Regions from separate parts of the Kaistia sp. SLG-1 genome, predicted to be linked through region 1. Evidence: riboswitches for the same ligand, from Rfam matches in the RefSeq annotation. Region 1 holds a riboswitch; the other holds the start of a gene.
What was found. A riboswitch is a leader RNA that binds a small molecule or an ion and turns the genes downstream of it on or off. The one in region 1 is predicted to bind S-adenosylmethionine.
Positions count from the first base shown of each region.

Region 2: another riboswitch for S-adenosylmethionine. It lies ahead of AC6HZP_RS10855 (homoserine O-succinyltransferase); the one in region 1 lies ahead of AC6HZP_RS03735 (O-succinylhomoserine sulfhydrylase).

Region 1 covers NZ_AP048544.1:827,770-832,183, forward strand. The annotation lists gene hemA (5-aminolevulinate synthase) at 1-444, opposite strand, end outside; gene AC6HZP_RS03730 (hypothetical protein) at 709-1,398, opposite strand; gene AC6HZP_RS03735 (O-succinylhomoserine sulfhydrylase) at 1,592-2,788, opposite strand; SAM riboswitch at 2,848-2,928, opposite strand; gene AC6HZP_RS03740 (2'-deoxycytidine 5'-triphosphate deaminase) at 3,038-4,123, shown strand.
Region 2 covers NZ_AP048544.1:2,418,859-2,423,272, forward strand. The annotation lists gene AC6HZP_RS10850 (autotransporter family protein) at 1-1,105, shown strand, start outside; SAM-I-IV-variant riboswitch at 1,385-1,493, shown strand; gene AC6HZP_RS10855 (homoserine O-succinyltransferase) at 1,531-2,463, shown strand; gene tyrS (tyrosine--tRNA ligase) at 2,765-4,018, opposite strand; gene AC6HZP_RS10865 (3-deoxy-7-phosphoheptulonate synthase) at 4,204-4,414, opposite strand, start outside.

The DNA.
Region 1 (4,414 bases):
GATGCCTTCGATCATCGAGGCATGGTTCAGCTCGTCCGACAGGATCAGGCAGTCGGGCAGCAGCTTGGCGATGGTCGAGATCGCGGCGTCGTTCGAGACGAAGCCGGACGAGAAGACGAGGCCGGCTTCCTTGCCGTGCAGGTCGGCGAGCTCGGCCTCGAGTTCGACGATGGGATGGCTGTTGCCGGAGATGTTGCGCGTGCCGCCGGCGCCGGTGCCGAGGCCCTGCGCCGTTTCCGCCATCGTGCGGACGACGTCGGGGTGGTGGCCCATGCCGAGATAGTCGTTCGAGCACCAGATGGTGATTTCGCGCGCGCCACGCTCCGAACGCCAGATCGCGTGCGGAAACCGCCCGACAATGCGTTCGAGATCGGCGAAGACGCGATAGCGCTTCTCGGAGTGGAGAGCGTCGATCGCATCCACGAAAAACGATTGATAGTCCATCAGCAGCGCCCGCTTTTTGGATGGGTTCCAAACTAGAGCAGGACGACGAATCTGTCCAACATTCGTTTGGCATGGCGGCAGCCATCTGGCGCCAGTAATCACGGACGAAGCGGCCCCGCCACTGCGCAATTCAGCGCATGGACAATATGACCAACCAACATCGACACGACCAAGTGTCGACAAGCCTATCCTTGGAAGCGTGCGTGCCGCTTGACGCAGATCAAGCGGCACGAGGCAGTTGTTGCGGCAGCGTGCCGGAGCGGCTCAGAACGACCGCTTGTAACCGAAGGCGACGTTGATCTTGTCGCCCTTCAGCCCGTTCCCGGTATCCTTCCAGCTGTAGCCGGCATTGGTGTAGACCGAATTATAGGCATCGAACGAATAGGTGATGCCGGTGGCGGCCTTCGGCGTGATCCACTGATAGTCGAACGCGTCGCGATAGCGCAGGTTGAACACGTTCCAGGTCCATTGCGAGTTCAGCTTCAAATCGCCCGCGAGGTAGAACGCGTAGTAGAGCGCATTCGAATCCTTGTGGTCGCCGAGGCCGGTCGCGTCCCAGGTGTCGCCAAGGCCGACCGAGGGGGTCAGCGTGAACTTGTCGAATTTGAACTTATAGCCGCCAGTCACTTCGGCATAATATTGCTGCGTGTCGTCTTCCTTGAGCGTCGCCTGGAGCGAACCGCCGAGCACCCAGACGCCGCCGAACGTGTGCGACAGGCTGGCCTTCACCGCCGTATCGGCATAATTGCCGAGCGCGTTTGAACCGCTCGAGCGGCCGTAGAATTCCGGGCTCGCCTCGATGCCGAAGGTGGTTGTCGGCGCGGTCGGCGCCTCGATCGCGCCGTCCGGAACCTTGACGGCGCCAAGATCGGCAGCCGAAGCGGCAAAGGTCCCAAGGACCAGCGCACTGGCCGACAAAATGCCGGCCGACAGGATGTGACGTGGTGTCGTCATGGATATGGTTCCCAAAAAGGCATCAAAAAATCAGCCTCCGGCCGGTCTGGGGATACCCCAGCGGGTGGTCGGTTCCATCGCCCCGTGACGGAATTATAGGACCGGCGCGAACCATATGTGACAGCTTGGTGACTCGCGGCCGCCGGCCGCGAATCCCCGGAGTTGTGTGGTTTTTGCTACGCCTGCTGGCTTGCTAAGCTTGGTCGAGCGCGAGGCTGATGTCCTCGATGAGGTCGTCCGGATCTTCGAGGCCGATCGACAGGCGCAGCATGCCGGGCGTGATGCCGAAGCCGAGGCGCGCTTCCTCGGTCAGGCGCTGGTGCGTTGTCGTCGAAGGGTGGGTGATCAGGCTCTTGGCGTCGCCGAGATTGTTGGAGATCGTCACGACCTCCATGGCGCTGGCGACGCGGAACGCCGCGTCCTTGCCGCCATCGACCTCGAAGGCAATCAGCGTCGAGCCGGCGCCCATCTGCTTCTTGACGATGTCGGCCTGCGGATGGTCGGCGCGGCCGGGATAGATCAGCCTGGCGATCTTCGGATGGCCGGCGATGGCGTCGGCGATCTTCGCGGCGCTCTCGGTCTGCCGGCGGACGCGGATATCGAGCGTCTCCAGGCCCTTGAGCAGCACCCAGGCGTTGAAGGCCGAGAGGGTCGGCCCGGTCTGGCGCAGGAAATTGTGCAGATGGTCGTTCACATAGGCCTCATCCGCCGACAGGATGATGCCGCCGAGCACACGGCCCTGGCCGTCGATGTGCTTGGTGCCGGAATAGACGACGACGTCGGCGCCGAGCTTGATCGGCTGCTGCCAGATCGGCGTCGCGAACACGTTGTCGACGATGAGCAGCGCGCCGGCCTCATGCGCGATGTCAGCCACCGCGGCGATGTCGATCACTTCCAGCGTCGGATTGGTCGGGCTTTCGAGGAAGAAGGCCTTGGTGTTCGGCCGGACAGCGTCGCGCCACTGGTTCAGATCTGTGCCGTCGACCAGCGTCGACTGAACGCCGAAGCGCGGCAGCAGGTCCTCGACCACGTAGAGACAGGACGAGAACAGCGCCTTGGCGGCGACGACATGATCGCCGGCCTTCAGCATCGACATCAGCGCGGCGGTGACTGCCGCCATGCCGCTCGCCGTCGCGCGCGCCGCGGCGGCACCTTCCAGCAGGCGGATGCGCTCCTCGAACATGAAGACGGTCGGATTGGAGAAGCGCGAATAGATGAAGCCCGGATCCTCGCCCTTGAAGCGCGCTTCCGCCGCCTCGGCGGTGTCGTAGGCGAAGCCCTGCGTCAGGAACATCGCTTCCGAGATTTCGCCGAATTGCGAACGGAGGGTGCCGCCATGCACGAGCTCCGTGGCGGGGCGGCGGGGGCGCTTTGGCTTGTCTTCGGACATTCTGTTCTGATCCCGATCAAGAAAAACCCGACGCGAGGTCGGGCAAAAATCGGATGTCGGATTTCCGGCAACCGACCTTTTAGCGACATTGTTTAACGTGGCGGCAAGCCGGTCGGCTCAAATAGACCACGATCCATCCGTTTTTTGATATGCCTCCGGCGGCTTGGCGTCAACGGCGACTTCTGCTAACGCGCGACTTGCTGCATTCCCGCCGCTCGCCTATGCAGTGGCATGTGTTACGGAGCGGGCATGTCAAGCGAAGCAGCAATCGGAATTCTCTCGGCCGAGCAGATCGGCGCGAGCCTCGCTGCCGGCGAGATCCGGATCGAACGGCCGCTCGATGCCGACCAGATCCAGCCGGCGAGCCTCGACCTGCGCCTCGGCGCCGTCGCCTATCGCGTCCGCGCCAGCTTCCTGCCCGGCCCGAACGTTCTGGTGAAGGATCGGCTCGCCGAACTCACCCTGCACGCGATCGACCTTGCCAGCGGCTCCGTGCTGGAGACGGGCTGCGTCTATATCGTGCCGCTGCTCGAAAGCCTGGCGCTGCCGGCCGACGTGCAGGCTTCCGCCAATCCGAAATCCTCGACCGGCCGGCTCGATATCTTCACCCGCGTCATCACCGACCGGGCGCAGTCCTTCGACACGATCCCGGCCGGCTATACCGGCCCGCTCTATCTGGAAGTTTCCCCGCGCACGTTCCCGATCGTCGCCCGCACCGGCTCGCGCCTGTCGCAGATCCGTTTTCGTCGCGGCGACACACACCTCGGTGACGTCGAGCTCGCGGCGCTCAACGCCCGCGAACCGCTGGTCAACGGCGATTTCCGCGCATCGGGCGGGCTGCTGCTCTCGATCGACCTCGAAGGCTCGAACGGCATCATCGGCTACCGCGCCAAGCGCCATACCGGCGTCATCGACGTCGACAAGCGCGCCGCCTGCGACGTGCTCGACTACTGGGAGCCGATCCCGGTGCGCGGCAAGGCCGAGCTGATCCTCGATCCCGACCAGTTCTACATCCTCGTGTCGCGCGAGGCGGTGCATGTGCCGCCCGACTATGCCGCCGAGATGGTCGCCTTCGATCCGCTGGTCGGCGAATTCCGCGTCCACTATGCCGGCTTCTTCGATCCCGGCTTCGGCCACCAGGCCGCCGGCGGCGCCGGCAGCCGCGCCGTGCTCGAGGTGCGCAGCCACGAGGTGCCGTTCATCCTCGAACATGGCCAGACGGTCGGCCGCCTCGTCTACGAGAAGATGTCGCAACGGCCTGCCAAGCTCTACGGCAGCGACCTCGGGTCCAACTACCAGGCCCAGGGCCTGAAGCTCTCGAAGCATTTTCGGTAGGGTTGGGCGCAACGGGCATTGGCTTCCGAGCGGGCCGCGTCTTCGCAGGCGGCTGGCGGCGGATGAGGGTGATGTGCTCCGCCGTCATCCCCGCGATGGCGGGGATCCATGCAGCCGAAGCCTCGCAGCGCGAAGCTCCCCGCAACCCGGATGAATGGATCCCGGGTCTCCGCCCGGGATGACGGCGAGCTTTGTCGCAAGCCGTCGCATCATCAAGCCTTCAACGTCAAATCGCCATCAGCGGGACAGCCGGTACCGAGGCAGCTCGGTGCGAAGGGCGGATCCGCTTGT
Region 2 (4,414 bases), 1.6 Mb from region 1:
CGATTCGGTTGGCGGCGGCGCGCTCTACGAGGCGCTGGAAGTCGTTTCGCGCGGCAACGCCGCGGCGGCCCTCGATGCGATCTCCGGCGAGGTCCATGCCAGCGCTTCCGGCGTGCTGCTGAACGACGGTCTCTTCCTGCGCGACGCCGTGCTCGGCCGGCTGCAGTACCCGTCGAAGGGCGCGGCAACCCCGTCCGTCAGCCTCGCTTCCGGCTATGCCGAGGGCGAGAAGCGCAGCGCGGCTCCGTTCCCGGGCGCGCCGCAGGCGCCGGTCGCCGAGGCCAACACGTTCTGGTCGCAGGCCTTCGGTTCCTGGGGCCATAGCGACAGCGACGGCAACGCCGCCAAGGTTGACCGTTCGACCGGCGGTATCCTGGTCGGTTACGACCGCGACTTCGGCCGCGACTGGCTGCTCGGCGTCGCCGCCGGCTACAGCCGGACGAACTTCGACCTCGATGACCGTAATTCGTCGGGCAACAGCGACAACTACCACCTGCTCGCCTATGCCGGCGGCAAGTTCGCCGACGTGAATGTCCGCCTCGGCGCCAGCTACACCTGGAACGACATCGACACGACCCGCAACGTCGTGCTGCCGAACTATTTCGAGCAGGTGAAGGCCGACTATTCCGCCGGCACGACGCAGGTCTTCGGCGAGCTCGGCTATGACGTCGCCGTCGGCGCCGCGACGAAGATCGAGCCCTTCGCCGGCCTCGCCTATGTCCATCTCTCGACCGATGGTTACAGCGAGACGGGCGGTTCGGCTGCTCTCACCGCCGCGAGCAACAACCAGAGCGTCACCTACGGTACGCTCGGCCTCCGCGCCGATCACAAGATCGCCGTCGGCAACACCGCCGTGACGCTGCAGGGCGCCGCCGCCTGGCAGCATGCCTGGGGCGACGTGACGCCGACGACGGCTCTGGCCTTCGCCGGTGGCGATGCCTTCCAGGTGACCGGCGCGCCGATCGCCAAGGACGCGCTGCTGCTCAAGGCTGGCTTCGACGTCGACGTGACGGCGGGCGCCAAGTTCGGCCTGTTCTATGCCGGCCAGATCGCCAGCGACGCGGCCGACAATTCCGTGCAGGGCCGCCTGAGCGTCGCCTTCTAAGGCGAGCTGGTCGATAGACCCTCACCCCAACCCTCTCCCGCACGCGGGAGAGGGGGATCGCCGGAGCTCGACGTTGCGCGTTGACGTTGGCGAAAGGCGCTGGCCCAAAGCCCTCGCCCGCTTGCGGGAGAGGGTTGGGTGAGGGACTTGCTTCTGTTTGAATAGAGATCGAGGGGCGGTGCTTTCGGGCGCCGCCCCTTTTCGTTTCGGCTCCCGCGCTTCGCGTGCGCCAGTCGCGATAGAATTCTTTGCCAAATCGCTCCAGTCGGGATAGAAGCGGTCCTACATCAAGAGTTGGGGCGACGCCCAACGCCAACCTGCCTATCCGGGCAAGGTGGCACTCTCCTTCGGAGAGGATGTGGCCGAGCCGGCAACCAAACGGATCCAGCCACCAAGCGTCCGCCCTCGCTGCAGAGGACGCATGAATGCCGATCAAGATCCCTGACGATTTGCCTGCTTCGCGGACGCTCGAGGCTGAGGGCGTCGTGGTGATGCGGGAAACCGACGCGGTCCGTCAGGACATCCGCCCGCTCCGGATCGGGCTCCTGAACCTGATGCCCAACAAGATCTCCACGGAGACGCAGTTCGCCCGCCTGATCGGCGCCTCGCCGCTGCAGGTCGAGCTGACGCTGGTGCGAATCACCGACCACACGCCGCGCCACACGGCGGCCGAGCACATGCTCGCCTTCTACCAGCCGTGGGAAGACGTGAAGTCGGAGCGCTTCGACGGCTTCATCATCACCGGCGCGCCGGTCGAGCGCATGCCGTTCGAGGCGGTCAGCTACTGGGACGAGATGCGCCGCATCCTCGACTGGACGCAGACGCATGTGCATCGCGGCCTGACCATCTGCTGGGCGGCGCAGGCGGCGCTGCATCATTTCCACGGCATGCCGAAGCATGACCTCGACGCCAAGGCCTTCGGCATCTTCCGCCATCGCAGCCTGCTGCCGAGCTCGCCCTATCTGCGCGGCTTCTCGGATGATTTCACCATCCCCGTGTCGCGCTGGACCGAGGTGCGCAGCGCCGATGTTCCCACGGGAAGCGGGCTCCGGACGCTGGCCGAAAGCGACCAGACGGGCCTATGCCTGCTCGAGGATCCCGGCCACCACATGCTGCACATGCTGAACCACGTCGAATACGACACGACGTCGCTCGCGGACGAATATCATCGCGACGCGGCGATCGATCCCGCCATGCCGCTGCCGGTCGACTACTTCCCGGACGACGACCCGACGCGGCGGCCGGAGAACCGCTGGCGCAGCCATGCGCATCTGCTGTTCAGCAACTGGATCAACGACGTTTACCAGACCACGCCCTTCGACATGGCGCGGGTCGGGCTGGACCGCGACAAGGGCTGAGCGCGTCGGGCGTTGAGGACAACAGAAAAGGGCGGGCCTCGGCACCGCCCTTTTTGCTTGTTCGCCCCTGCTCGGGGGGAGGCGCCGGGACAGCCTTGCGCTCCGTCAGCCCCACGCTCGCCGTCATCCCGGCCCCCGAGCCGGGATCCATTCCGCCGAGGCATGGGAGGTGCAGCCGTCCAGCGCCGCGGCTGCATGGATCCCCGCCTTCGCGGGGATGACGGGGAGCTTGTGGCGACCGCCTTCGGAATGCCGGCAACGCCAGCGGCATCTCTTCAGAACGAGACGCCGCTCCAGGCGATCAGACCGGGCGCACCAGTATGTGCTTCTTGCGGCCGAGCGAGAGCTTCACGACGCCCTCGGCGGTCAGCGCGTCCGGGCCGACCAGCACCTTCTCGTCGGTGATCGCCTGGTCGTTGACGCGCAGGCCGCCGCCCTTGATCTGACGCCGCGCTTCGCCGTTCGAGGCGACGAGGCCCGCCTGCACGAACAGCGACAGCACGCCGAGGCCATTGGCGAATTCCGATGCGCCGACCTCGATCGTCGGCAGGTTCTCGGCCAGCGCGCCTTCCTCGAAGGTGCGCCGCGCCGTCTCGGCAGCCTCTTCCGCTGCCGCGCGGCCATGCGCCAGCGCCGTCACCTCGGTGGCGAGGATCTTCTTGGCGTCGTTGATCTCGGAGCCGCCGAGCGCCGCGAGGCGGGCGATCTCGTTGAGCGGCAGCTCGGTGTAGAGCTTCAGGAAGCGCTCGACGTCGCCATCCTCGGTGTTGCGCCAGAACTGCCAGAACTCGTAGGAGCCGAGCATGTCGGCGTTGAGCCAGACGGCGCCGTTCGCGGTCTTGCCCATCTTGGCGCCGGACGAGGTGGTGAGCAGCGGCGTCGTCAGCGCGTAGAACTGCTTGTCGAGCATGCGGTGGCCGAGCTCGATGCCGTTGACGATGTTGCCCCACTGGTCGGAGCCGCCCATCTGCAGGATGACGTCGTGACGCTGGTTCAGCTCGACGAAGTCGTAGGCCTGCAGGATCATGTAGTTGAATTCGAGGAAGGACAGCGACTGCTCGCGGTCGAGGCGCATTTTCACCGAATCGAAGGAGAGCATGCGGTTGACCGAGAAGTGGCGGCCGACGTCGCGCAGGAAGTCGATATAGTGCAGGCCGTTCAGCCACTCGGCGTTGTTGGCCATGATGGCCGGGCGTTCGCCGCCTTCGAAATCGATGTAGTTGGCGAACACCTTGCGGATGCCGGCGAGATTCTCGTCGATCATCTCGTCGGTCAAAAGCTTGCGCGCCTCGTCCTTGAACGACGGGTCGCCGATGCGGGTCGTGCCGCCGCCCATCAGCGCCAGCGGGCGATGGCCGGTCTTCTGCATCCAGCGCAGCATCATGATCTGCATCAGCGAGCCGACATGCAGGCTCTTCGCCGTGGCGTCAAAGCCGATATAGCCGGTGACGGATTCCGTTGCGAAGCGGCGGTCGAGCCCCTCGCTATCCGAGCACTGGTGGACGAAACCACGCTCGGTCAGGATCTGCATCAACTCGGACTTGAAGGCGCTCATGACGGCCGGACCTTTGGACTTTGATTATTGGATTTGGGCCGCTTTCTAGCAGCCGGAACGGGAAATTTCACCTCGAAGGTGAAAGTTCGGGAAGAAAGTGACAGTCCGCGGACTACGGGCTGTCGAGGGCGACGCCGGGATCGGGAACGCTTCTCCGTCCGTTGACGATGAAGCGTTCCCGGATCTCACGCGGCGCGGCGAACCGCGGCGCGGCGGGCCTCGACGGCCGCGGCGAGCCGCTCGAGCACGTCGACGGTGGTGTCCCAGTCGATGCAGCCGTCGGTGATGCTCTGGCCGTAGACGAGCGGCTGGCCCTCGACCAGGTCCTGCCGGCCGGCGACGAGGTTGCTCTCGACCATCACGCCCATGATGCGGCTGTCGCCGGCTTCGAGCTGG